DNA from 3 places in the Paenibacillus sp. MT86 genome. Region 2 is predicted to be linked to each of the others. Evidence: riboswitches for the same ligand, from Rfam matches in the RefSeq annotation. Region 2 holds a riboswitch; each other region holds the start of a gene.

The links. Region 2 has a riboswitch for ZMP and ZTP ahead of purT (phosphoribosylglycinamide formyltransferase 2). Riboswitches for the same ligand answer to the same signal wherever they lie in the genome.
Region 1: another riboswitch for ZMP and ZTP. It lies ahead of AC3RCL_RS11670 (bifunctional 5,10-methylenetetrahydrofolate dehydrogenase/5,10-methenyltetrahydrofolate cyclohydrolase); the one in region 2 lies ahead of purT (phosphoribosylglycinamide formyltransferase 2).
Region 3: another riboswitch for ZMP and ZTP. It lies ahead of rpiB (ribose 5-phosphate isomerase B); the one in region 2 lies ahead of purT (phosphoribosylglycinamide formyltransferase 2).

The regions. Positions count from the first base shown of each region.
Region 1 covers NZ_CM179499.1:2,636,952-2,641,098, forward strand. Annotated here, with positions in the region: gene AC3RCL_RS11660 (TIGR03943 family putative permease subunit) at 1-60, opposite strand, end outside; gene AC3RCL_RS11665 (permease) at 168-1,178, opposite strand; ZMP/ZTP riboswitch at 1,333-1,412, shown strand; gene AC3RCL_RS11670 (bifunctional 5,10-methylenetetrahydrofolate dehydrogenase/5,10-methenyltetrahydrofolate cyclohydrolase) at 1,479-2,327, shown strand; gene AC3RCL_RS11675 (LacI family DNA-binding transcriptional regulator) at 2,624-3,616, shown strand; gene AC3RCL_RS11680 (glycoside hydrolase family 32 protein) at 3,797-4,147, shown strand, end outside.
Region 2 covers NZ_CM179499.1:2,806,227-2,810,373, reverse strand. Annotated here, with positions in the region: gene AC3RCL_RS12490 (MATE family efflux transporter) at 1-762, opposite strand, end outside; gene purT (phosphoribosylglycinamide formyltransferase 2) at 1,081-2,241, opposite strand; ZMP/ZTP riboswitch at 2,324-2,404, opposite strand; gene AC3RCL_RS12480 (LysR family transcriptional regulator) at 2,465-3,340, opposite strand; gene dapA (4-hydroxy-tetrahydrodipicolinate synthase) at 3,452-4,147, shown strand, end outside.
Region 3 covers NZ_CM179499.1:6,511,762-6,515,908, forward strand. Annotated here, with positions in the region: gene glyA (serine hydroxymethyltransferase) at 1-804, opposite strand, end outside; gene AC3RCL_RS29745 (TIGR01440 family protein) at 1,083-1,667, opposite strand; gene rpiB (ribose 5-phosphate isomerase B) at 1,748-2,212, opposite strand; ZMP/ZTP riboswitch at 2,327-2,408, opposite strand; gene AC3RCL_RS29755 (low molecular weight protein arginine phosphatase) at 2,516-3,103, opposite strand; gene AC3RCL_RS29760 (manganese efflux pump MntP) at 3,160-3,723, opposite strand; gene AC3RCL_RS29765 (L-threonylcarbamoyladenylate synthase) at 3,793-4,147, opposite strand, start outside.

The DNA of each region.
Region 1 (4,147 bases), 170 kb from region 2:
AGCTGCGATAAGCAGCGATCGCAGTATATAGTGGCTTCGCAGGCTCAGACGGGGCTTCACGTCCCGAACACCTCCAATCTCAAGTGGATATCCGAAGGCATAACAGCCTGAAGGTGCCGTTATTCCAACCGTTTTCGTGTATTGCCACTCCAGTTTGTTTACTACACCTAACCGCCGAATAGCGCGTTGACGGCTACAGAGCCGATAAAGACAAGCGTAATCACCAGCAGGCTTAAGCCGATCACGAATTTGGTCTTGAAGGTAGCCGACAGCATGAGCAGGCTTTTGAAATCCAGCATCGGGCCGAGAACCAGGAAGGAAACCAGCGGGCCGACGGTAAAGGTGTGCGTGAATGCCGATGCCACGAAGGCGTCCGAAGTTGAGCAGAGGGACAGGATGAAGGCAAATCCCATCATGAACAGATAGGAGGCGGCAGGACCGTTCCCCAGAGCCAGCAGCTCCTCCCTCGGAATGAAGGATTGGATGCAGGCCGTCAGGAAAGCGCCCAGGACTAAATATTTGCACATCTCGATCAGCTCGTCTCCGGCGTGGACAAACATGCTTCTCCAGGTTTTGGGATGCTCATGCAACAAACGTTCCCCCTTGCTGGAGCCCTGTTCGGCGAACTCTTGAAAGGAACGCTTCAGGGGGCTGCTTCTTGAAAAAACATAAACGAGCAAACCCGTCGTCACCGCGACTGCAAAAGCCAGTCCCATTCGTCCGATCGTCACTTCGGGATGCGAACGGAAGGCCATGATCGTTGATGCGAATACAATGGGATTCAGAATAGGACCGCTGAGGATAAAGGTGACGGCGATATAGGCGGGCATCCCCTTCAGCATCAACCTGCGAACGACCGGGATCATCCCGCATTCGCAGATGGGAAACAGGATGCCGAGCATGGAAGCGAACAGGACGCCAACCATCGGATTCTTCGGCGTGAGACGCCGCACCCATTGCTCTTTTACGAACAGCTGCAGAAGGGACGACAGCAGCACTCCAAGCAAAATGAAAGGAAGTGCCTCAAGGAAGATGCCCGTGAAGACGGTTTTAACCTGCTGCAGGTCTTGGCTGGGTATGGGGTTTAAGTCCTTCTGCAGCCATATCGTCAAGACCGGAATCACGAACACAAGCGGCAGTATAAAGGGCAGCATTTTGAAGATCGCCGGATATCTCATCAAGGCCTCCTGGAACGAATTGTTCTTAGGACATTCTATGCTTGTACCATCGGCAACATACGTGATTTCAGGCAACAAATCAAAAACTTTACGATTAAAGGGCGGCCGCATAGCCGGTGGCGCGAAGTCCAAAGTCGTGATATATTAAAAAAAGTTATCCATGTGTTACTGGCGTAGCTTGGGTTACCAAGAGGGAGCACATGGGATCATATGCCGTACGCCTGGGCAAGAGGTAAGGAGACGTTCGAGTCGCCTTGCCTCTTTATGTTTTTTAATACAATGGCGAAGGAGCGGATTAGCATGAGTAAGGAACCCGTAATTTTGGATGGAAAAAAAGTATCCGATGATATCAAGGCAAAGCTGGCGGTGAAGGTACAGGAATTGAAACAGCAAGGGGTAACCCCTTGTCTGGCAACGATTCTGGTTGGCGATGATCCTGCTTCGGCGACCTATGTGCGGATGAAGGGAAATGCGTGCGAGCGGCTTGGCATCATATCCAAAAAAGTAGTGCTGGAGACATCGACAACGACGGAGGAGCTGATCGCCGCGATTCAAGCACTGAACGAGGATCCGGACGTCCACGGTATTCTGCTTCAGCACCCGGTACCGCACCATATCGATGAGCGGGCGGCTTTTGATGCCATCGACATGAAAAAAGACGTGGATGGAGTAACCACGCTCGGGTTCTCGCAAAATGCGTTTGGTTTCGCCGATTACCCGTCATGTACGCCGGCGGCGATTATCGCGATTATGGACTATTACAGCTTGCCGATCGAAGGGAAGCATGCGGTGGTGGTCGGACGCAGTCCGATTTTGGGCAAGCCGGTATCGATGATGCTGCTCAATCGCAACGCCACGGTTACGATCTGCCATTCGAGAACGAAGAACCTTGGGGAGATTGTGTCCCAAGCGGATATTGTGGTTGCGGCCGTAGGCAAGCCTAATTTCATTCAAGGGGACTGGATCAAGCCGGGTGCCGTCGTGTTGGACGCCGGTTACAATAAAGGGAATATCGGGGACTGCGATTACGAAGCCTGCGCCAAGGCGGCTTCCGCAATCACGCCGGTACCGGCGGGCGTCGGCCCCGTGACGATAGCGACTTTGCTGAAGCATACCGTCGAATCGGCCGAGCGAACCGTCCAAGCTTAAGGGAATGCACTTGACTACTTGCACGTGAAGCAAGGCTGCACCCATGAATCATCCCCTTCGAATCTTTCATTTCATGCCAGAGCCTGGAACATAGAAGCCAATATGGACCATGCAATGCTAGGCTTGGAGCCCCATTTCACGGACCCCTGGACGTCATGGTATAGTTAGGAATAAGAGAAATACGAAGGGGAGAGATTCATGTTTATACGAATCATGGCCTGTTGTGCGGGACAACAGGGAGCTCCAGAGAATGATCCGTTCGATGCAGCGCTGCTAACGGCTCCGGAGATCTTGGCATGAAGAACACGATCGCCGATATTGCCCACAAAGCCGGAGTTGCCAAAAGCACGGTCTCCCGTTTCTTGAACGGAGGATCCGTCAGTCATGCGACACGCCGCAAGATTGAGCAGGTTATTCAGGAAACCGGCTATATCCCGAATTCTTTTGCGCAAAGCCTGAAAGCGAAAAAAACGAGCATGATCGGCACCATTATGCCGCGTCTGGACTCCTTCTCCGCATCGCAGACTGTCGCCGGCATGGACGAAGAATTAAGAAAACACGGATATCAGCTACTGATCATCAACGCAAGCCAGGATTTATCCAGGGAGATCGAAGCGCTGTATGATCTCGCCAGACAAAAAATATCAGGCATTATTCTGTTCGCCACGCAGGTGACGGAAACACATCTTGCCGCGATTCAAGAGATCGGCATTCCGGTCATTCTGCTCGGACAACAGCATGACCATGTCCACAGCATGATCTATAACGATTATGCCGCAGGTTATGACATGGGCCGGTACGTGCTGTCGATGGGACATCGTCAAATTGCCTATATCGGGGTGACGGAAAAGGACGTAGCCGTCGGAGTCAAGCGGAAGGAAGGGTTCCTCAAAGCGGTAAGCGAGTATGAAGAGGCGGAAGCGGTTCTCTATGAGAGTGGATTCAAGATGTCGGATGGTGTGAAGACGGCATGCTCCATGTTTGAGCTGAACCGAACGCTGCCAACGGCCGTGGTCTGCGCCACGGACAACATTGCGCTGGGCGTGATGAAAGCGGCGCACATGAAAGGCATCCCTATTCCCGACCAACTTTCCGTTACCGGATTTGGCGGATACGACGTAACCGAGGTGATTCATCCCGGGTTAACAACGGTGAAATATGGATATTTCCAAGCGGGCCACCTCGCGGCACAGCATATTATGAAGCTGGTCAACGACGAGCCGGTGGATTTCCTGACGGTCATGAATTGCGAGATGATTCATCGGGAAAGCGTTGACAATCTGAATTAGGTATTTTATACTTCAAATAACGGAACCGGTTCCAAACCGAGTGTTTGCTTGGTATTGGAACTGAGTTCATTATTTTTACCTTTGATTGGAACCGGTTCCACTGCAGTTGGATTTATTCGCGTGCACGCGTAGCACGATCTGCTTGATTTTTCAGGAAGCCTATTTATAAGGAGAAGAGATATGGACAGAGAACTGAAATACCGACGCCTGGATCAGGCTTCTCCCGAAGAGCTTTCCTCCTTAAGGAAGAAAGTGCGATTGAGCGAATGGAGGCAAAAATTTCACGTGCAGCCCATCATGGGCCTGATGAATGATCCCAATGGATTTTCTTATTACAACGGAGAGTATCACTTGTTTTACCAATGGTTTCCTCTGGGCACGTTTCACGGCTTGAAATACTGGTACCATACTTCCTCGAAAGATCTGGTGTTTTGGCAGAACCAAGGCATCGCTATTGAACCCGGTCACCCGCATGATGCATATGGCGCTTATTCGGGCAGCGGTATCGTGAAAGATGGCAAACTATGCCTC
Region 2 (4,147 bases):
AATGGCTCCGATGGCGATAATGGAGGCTTGGAAGCCCATCGGAAAACCTACCCACATATGCTGGCGAATAAATTTCCAATCGATGGACCAGTCGGCATTCTTGAATTGAAGGAGCGGGACCTTCTTATGAATGTAGATCAGACAGAGCAGGCAGGAGAACAGCTGCGATACAACCGTGGCAAGTCCGGCTCCGGCGACTCCCATCTTAAATACGAGAATGAATAAGAGGTCGAGCACGATGTTCAGAATGCTTGCAACGACCAGGAAGAGAAGCGGCGTCCGGCTGTCGCCGAGAGCGCGGAGCAGGTTAGCCAGCAAATTAAACAGAACGGCCGCGCCGACGCCCCAGTTAATGACGATCAGATACGAATACGCATCATCCAAAATTTCGGCAGGGGTGTTCATCATGACGAGGACGGGTCTCGTAAATATAACGCTCACGATGGTGAGGAATACCGTGAACACCAGACTGATCCATATACTCGTTCCCACGCTTTTGCGGACGCCTGCGATATCCTTAGCTCCAAAACGCTGTGCCGTTATGATAGACAAGCCAGCCGTCAAGCCTTGGGCAAAGCCGATGACAAAAAACAAAATGCTGCCTGTCGAGCCAACGGCTGCAAGTGCGTTCACGCCAATGGTACGTCCCACGATAAGGGTGTCCGCCATGTTGTAAAATTGTTGAAAAATATTACCGATCAAAAGCGGGATGGTAAACATGATAATCAGCTTGATCGGACTTCCTTGCGTCATGTCTCTCATGTAGATTCTCCTATGCCGTCAATAAACGTTCCTCTAGAGATTTATTTGAAATATTATGCTTCAAACAGCGCTTATCGCATCGAATGGAAACATTATAATGGGTGAGGGTCGTTTGTATTCTTGTGTATCTTATCATGAAAGAACATAAATTTCTCCCTATTTATTCCCGAAATCAAAACTAAAAGCAAGTACTCGTCATTAGAAGAGTCTGTACCCGATTTGGATCCCTGATTTCTCTATAACTGAAAAGGCCAACCGGTCATTTCGGTTGGCCTTTTCAACATGATGACATGTGATATCCCTATGGAATTCCGATGTTTATGCCTCTTCGACGGCAAGCTTATCCAAGGCCAGCTTCGCACGTGACCGCGCTTCTTCGACATCGCCGGCGGTTGACAGCGCGACTGCTACTCGTCTTCCGACCTTGGTTACCGGTTTGCCGAACATGCGAAGCTGCGTATTCGGAACGGCCAGCGCTTGATCGGCGCCTGTAATCGTATAGTCTTCCAGCTCTCGGCCGGCTTTCAGGGGGCGGCTGGCTCCCGGCGTGATCAATTCGATCTCTGGTATCGGAAACCCGAGAATGGCACGGACATGAAGCGCAAATTCGGATAGATTTTGCGTGACCAGCGTAACCAGCCCAGTATCATGCGGACGCGGGGATACCTCGCTGAAGTACACCTTATCCTCGGCCAAAAATAATTCAACGCCGAACAAGCCGTATCCGCCAAGCTCGTCGGTAATCTTCCGCGCAATATATTTAGCTTCCTCGATTTGCGCTTCAGACATGTCGTGCGGCTGCCACGATTCGATATAATCTCCGCTTTCCTGAATATGCCCGATCGGCGCACAGAAGCTTGTTCCATTGACGGAGCGGACGGTCAGAAGCGTGATTTCCGACTGGAATGAAATGAATTCCTCAATGATCACCCTTCCGTTCTGCACGCGGCCGCCTTCCATGGCGATGTTCCAGCAGGACTCGATATCCCCTTCCGAACGGCACACGCTTTGACCTTTGCCGGAGGAGCTCATCAACGGTTTGATCACGCACGGAAAACCCATGTCCAGGACAGACTGCTTGAATTCCTCATAGGTATCGGCAAATCGATAGTCCGCAGTCGGCAGACCCAACTCCTCTGATGCCAACCGGCGGATCCCCTCACGGTCCATCGTAAGCTTTGCGGCTCTGGCGGTAGGAATCACCCGAAACCCCTCATCCTCCAGCTTCACCAGCTCCGCAGTAGCCAGCGCTTCAATCTCCGGAACGATCAGGTCCGGCTTTTCCAACTCAATAATAGCGCGCAGCTTCTCTCCGTCCAGCATATCGATCACATGGCTGTGATCGGCAACGTGCATGGCAGGAGCATCGGCATAACGATCGACGGCTACGGTTTGGACACCCAATCGTTGTGCTTCAATTACGACTTCTTTCCCTAGTTCTCCGGATCCCAGCAGCAATATTTTTTTCGTTTTGAACATCGTTGTTTTATCCCCTTTTCATAGTTTCAGAGACGATAGAAGCCCAAGAAAATAATAAAGAGGTAAGGGAAATAAACTCCCTTACCTCTGCCCAGGCGTACGGCCGTTGTCATTCATGTGCTCCCTCATGGTTCCCCATGCTACGCCAGTCACACATAAACCTATACATTGTTACATAAATGATACTGAATATTTTCGTTAAATGCAATATCAGCCTGCGTCCTTAGGATTTAGACTTCAACATTTCGATCATATCCTGAAGCGAGTGTGACAGCCATTTCTTAGGATGAACGACAATCTGGATGTCCAGTCGAATGTCAGGGTGTTGAAAGGGAAGAACCGCCAGCTCTCCCCTCTTGATTTCCTCCTCTGCTACCATTCTCGGCAATAGGGAGATGCCGGTACCGGACATGAGATATCTTTTGATTGCCTCGGGGTTGCCCAATTCCAAACCAATACGAACAGGAGCTCCGCCGGCGCGCAGCACTTTTTCCAACATGATTCGGTAATTGCAAGTATCCTCGGTCATAATCCATTCGTAATCAGCCAGATGCTCCAGCTCGATGACGGGCAACCTGTGAAGCGGATGATCCGGATGGGCAATCAGATGGAGGGGCTCTTCCCGGATCGAGATCCAATTCAATGAAGTGTCTTCCGGTTTGTTCTCCAGAATAAGCCCGAGATCGTACTCGCCCTCTCTTACCTTACTGACGATGCTATCTTCACGATCCGTTTGCAAGCGGATGGCAAGATCTTCATGCTCCTGTCTTAGCCGATGAAGGACGGATGGAAGAAAATATGCGGCAAGCGAATCGATCGTTCCAATCGATAAGATGCCCCCGCCTTGTTTCGTCAGCTTTTCCTTAGACTGCTGGAACAGATCCAGCATTTGGACAGCATACTTGAACAGCTCCTCCCCTGACTTCGTCAGGCGCAGGCCTCTACCATACCGTTCAAACAGCTTGACGCCGTACTCCTTCTCCAGCTTCTGGATCTGGGTGGTAACGCTGGATTGTGCATAACCCAATTCGTCAGCAGCTTTAGTAAAGCTCTTTCGAACAGCAACCTCCCTGAAGGTTTGCAGATAGATCAGTTCCATCGCTCTCTCCTCATCAATAATATTGATAATAACTATCTAATATTATAGATAACCCCGATCCCGATTCCCATGGTAAAGTAAAGCCACAATTCATGAAATGGAGGAAAGATCATGTTGAGTCCGCAAGATTTGAGAGGTATTTATGTTCCGGTGGTCACTCCCTTTTCACATGAATACGCATTGGATGTTCCGTCTTATCATCGTTATTTGGAGAATTTGTTATCCCATGACATTCAAGGATTGATCATCAACGGTACGACCGGAGAGGTGCCGACGGTAACTTGGGAAGAGGTCGTTCAGGTAGTGGAGGAAACGCGAAAAGGTCTGGACGTGCGGCAATTGCCGGTCATTATTGGTACGGGTACCAACGATACGTTCTCCAGCATGAAGCGGACGGAATGGGCAGGACATATCGGGGCAGACGCGGTATTGGTGGTCACGCCGTATTACAGCCGCCCTTCGATTGAGGGCATTATACAACATTTCTGCAAAGTCGCGGAGGTGGGGATACCGGTTATTTTGTACGAAGTTCCTTCGCGCACTGGAATTTCCTTACCGGTCGATGTCATTCGAAGAATCATGGAGATCCCCGGTGTCATCGGAATGAAGGACAGCACTGCGAGTACGGAGCTTATGAGAAGCTTGTCTCCATACGATACGAAGCCTGTTCTATGCGGGGACGATGTCCGCTTTCATGAGATGCTGCGTCATGGTGCATCCGGGGGCATTTTAGCGTCGGCCAATGTGAATACCGAGGCTTTTATTCGTGTGTATCAATTAGCTGCCCAAGGGGATTATTCTCGTTCC
Region 3 (4,147 bases), 3.3 Mb from region 2:
GGCCTTGGAAGCAATGACATGCATGAGCGGTCCGCCCTGGGAGCCTGGGAACACCGCTTTGTCGATCGCCTGTGCCCATGCCTTCTTGCACAGAATCATGCCGCCGCGAGGTCCGCGAAGGGTCTTGTGCGTCGTGGTGGTTACGAAATGGGCATGCGGAACCGGATTCGGGTGAAGACCCGCGGCAACAAGACCCGCAATATGAGCCATATCGACCATGAACAATGCGCCTACGTCGTTCGCGATGGCAGCAAGCTTCTCGAAATCAATGATGCGAGGATATGCACTTGCACCCGCCACGATCAGACGAGGACGGTGTTTGAAAGCCGCTTTGCGGACTTCGTCGTAATCGATAAGGAACGTGTCTTCCTGCACGCCGTATGCAACGAAATTGTACAGAAGGCCGGACGCGTTAACCGGGCTTCCGTGAGTCAAATGGCCGCCGTGGGCCAGGTTCATGCCGAGCACGGTATCTCCAGGCTTGAGCGCAGCCAAATACACCGCCATGTTCGCTTGGGCGCCGGAGTGCGGCTGAACGTTGGCATGCTCGGCACCGAACAATTCCTTCGCGCGGTCACGGGCGATATCCTCCACGATATCCACACGCTCACAGCCGCCGTAATAGCGCTTGCCAGGGTAGCCTTCCGCATATTTATTCGTCAGCACCGTCCCCATGGCTTCCATAACCGCTTCGCTGACAATGTTCTCGGAGGCAATCAGCTCGATGTTGCTGCGTTGACGCTTCAGTTCCAAATCCATCGCTTCCAATACAGCCGGGTCATTCTTCCGCAAATGTTCCATCATGTTCATATCCTCCCATAATCAATCGTTATTTTTTTCTGCAAAGTTTAAACTACAAATTTACAAAATTACTTAAAAGTACGTGTTCAAAAAGGTCGGTTTTCAGCACCGAGAAGGTTGGATGAAGCTAGGAAGTGAGGAGCGGAGCGTACGTTGTGGGTACGTGAGCACCGGAAGGCCCGGCTGAATTCAAGATTCGATGCCGAGCCCACTTCCTGATTCACTTCGTGATCAAAAGCGGACTTTTTGAACAACCTCTTAAAAGTGAGTTCTCATTCGATTCAATCGCACAGCTTGGAATCATCCCGCTGCTCAAGCCGGTACACGGCGCGTTCTCCGCCGATCAGCTTCGGCCGGGTGTAAGCCGCCGTTACGCGCGCATCGCCGATATAACGCTCGCTCGGCCTGAACGGAACCGCCACTCTTCGCAAATGCATGCCGATCAGCGTCTCGCCGATATCGACGCCCGCATGGGCCTCAATGGATTCCGCAAGGCAGGGCTCCTTCATACTCCGATACGCCGCCGAGGCCATGGAGCCTCCCGCCCCCGGAATCGGTACAGCCGCCACTTCCGTCAGGCGCAGCTCTTCAAGCAGTCCCCGCTCCATGACAAGCGCCCGGTTCAAATGCTCACAGCATTGGTAGGCTACAGCGAAGCCGAATTCCGCTTGAACCTCGGCAATGCCCTGAAGAAGCTGCTGCGCCGTTTCAAGAGCGCCGCCTGTGCCGATCCGGCGTCCGACCACTTCACTGGTGCTGGCTCCGATGACCAGCACCTTGCCCGGTCCTAAGGCTGCCGCTTCGGCCAGTTCGCGGACGATCCGCGCCGTCTGTTCGCTCAAGGAAACCTTGGAGATATCCGTCATGTCACAGTCCTCCCGATGATTTTTTTCACAGAAGATGCTTCATTCCATACGCAATAACCGCAGCAGCTTTACGCGTTGACCTATCGCGATTCGCTCTTCAGGTAACGCTCCTCGATGGCCTTGATCTTGTTCACGCGGCCGACATGGCGTTCGCCCTGGCTGAAATTCGTTGTCAGCCATGCGCTGACGATCTCGGCAGCAAGCCCGGGGCCGACGACGCGCTCGCCCAGCGCAATCACGTTGCTGTCATTATGCTCACGCGTGGCTTTGGCCGAAAATACATCATGCGTCAGCGCGCAGCGGATGCCCGGCACCTTGTTGGCGGCAATGCTCATGCCGATTCCCGTTCCGCAGATCAGAATGCCCCGATCCGCTTCACCCGAGACCACCTTCTCGCACACCGGAAGCGCGTAATCGGGATAATCCACGGAATCGGAACAGCCGCAGCCAAGATCCTCCACCTCGTGTCCAAGACCCCGAATGACCTCCACGATCTCCTCTTTCAGACGAATGCCGGCATGATCGGTACCCAATGCAATTTTCATCTATGAAAAACCCCCTCGAATGTTCGCTTTTGCGTTTTAGCTTGTTTCATTATAACCCAAACTCCACGCAAAAGACGAAAAAAGAGCAGTCGGCGCACGTATTGTGCTCCAAATGCTCTTTGCCCAGGCGACCGGCCGTATATTCCGATGCTCCATCGTGGTTTCATCCACTTCGTCGCCAGTTACATCGGATTCATGTTTTTCACCTTCATCTTAAAGCAATACCCTGCGAAAGGCAAGCGGCTTTTTTAGCCAGATTGAGCCCGGATCCAGATTCACTCTTCGCTTCCGTGGAACCCGATCCTATTTATGCTGATCCGCTTCCAGCTTGTCCAGCAGGCGGAAGAGCGCCGTCCGAATCTCCGCCGCCGTCGCCTCGTATTCCTCCCGCGAGCCGCCGAAAGGATCGGAGATATCGAAGCTCGGAATGCGCTGGCGCAGCTCGATCAGACGCTCCCGGTCGCGGTCGCTGACATCGCGGCCCAGCGATCTGGCCAGCTCGAGCGTCGCGTACAGGCTGTCCTGCTCCCGCAGATCATCCAGCACCCGCCGGTCATCCTCCACAAACTCCTTCAGCGTGTGCATCTTGTCGGCGGCATGCGGGAACTGCCGAATCGCATACTGCTTATGCGACTGGGTCAGCGTCAGAATCAGGTCTGCCCATTCCACCAGATTCGCGGTCAGCGGCTTAGATACCAAGCGATCTTGAATATCCTGGTCCCGCAGTATCGATTCCGCATGACGGGATACCGGCATGCCGTCTACGGCCGAGACGCCGGCGGATTGCGTTTCCAGCGGAATGCCCCGCTGTTTGGCGAGCTTGCGCAGCATCCCTTCCGCCATTGGGCTGCGGCACGTATTCCCCGTGCAGACAAACAATATATTTTTCACGGTCCCGTACCTCCCCGTTGATAGGTTGTTTTGGGATTATTGTAACAAATATTGCGTCAAAAGATAAACATCACGCCAAAGATGATCAAAATCAGTCCGCCCAGCATTTCGCCGTACTCTCCCAGCTTGTTGCTCGCCTGACGGCCGAGCAGCAGGCCGAGAATGGACAGCAAACCGCCCACGACACCGAAGGAGATCACGATCAGCAGCACATCATCCACGAACATCCCGAGCGAAACGCCTACCGAGAAGGAGTCGATGCTGACGCTGAGCGAAAACAGCAGCATGCCCAAGAACGCGGTAGGATGAATTCGCTGACCTTCGCCACCCTGCCAGGCATTGTACAGCATATGTCCACCCAGCAGGAGGAGCAGCCCGCCTGCCGCAAACCCTGTGACGTGCCCCAGCAGCATGCCTACATAGCGGCCGGCAAATAAGCCCGCCAGCGGCATAAGCATGTGAAACAATGCGATCATGAAGCTGATGGCCAGCATATGGCCTAAACGCATGCCGCCTCTCATTCCGACTCCGATGCCAAGCGAAAATGCGTCTAGCCCGAGTGCAACCGCCATCAGCAGAATCGCCGCAAGCTGTCCCGATTGGACAGACGCCTCCAACATCCCCATTCCCCCAAGTCCCATGGTCTTGTACACCATATGCGGACAAGGGGGAAATCATGCTAAAACCGTTCAATCGGCATCGGCATTGACGTGGACGATGTGATGTCCCGCGGCCTTCAGCAGCCGGTTCATGACGGCTGCGCCAAGCCCCTGCTCCGGGCACGCTTCGGCCAGGATGAAAGTCGCGCCTTCTTCATCGAAGCGGCGCAGGCCGGCGTACAGCCGGCGGGCCGCTTCCTCCGGCGCGGCCAGGCTGCCGAGCGAGACGGCAACGTCCGCGCGGTAGCGACCGATGTGCTCGTCGAACGACAGCACGCCGGTCACCTCCCCGCGCCGGGCCGCCGCCTCGAGCTCGGCCGCGATGCGTGCCGACACCGCGTCGGCACGCGGGCCCTGCACCACGCACATCGCACCCTTCGGTGCG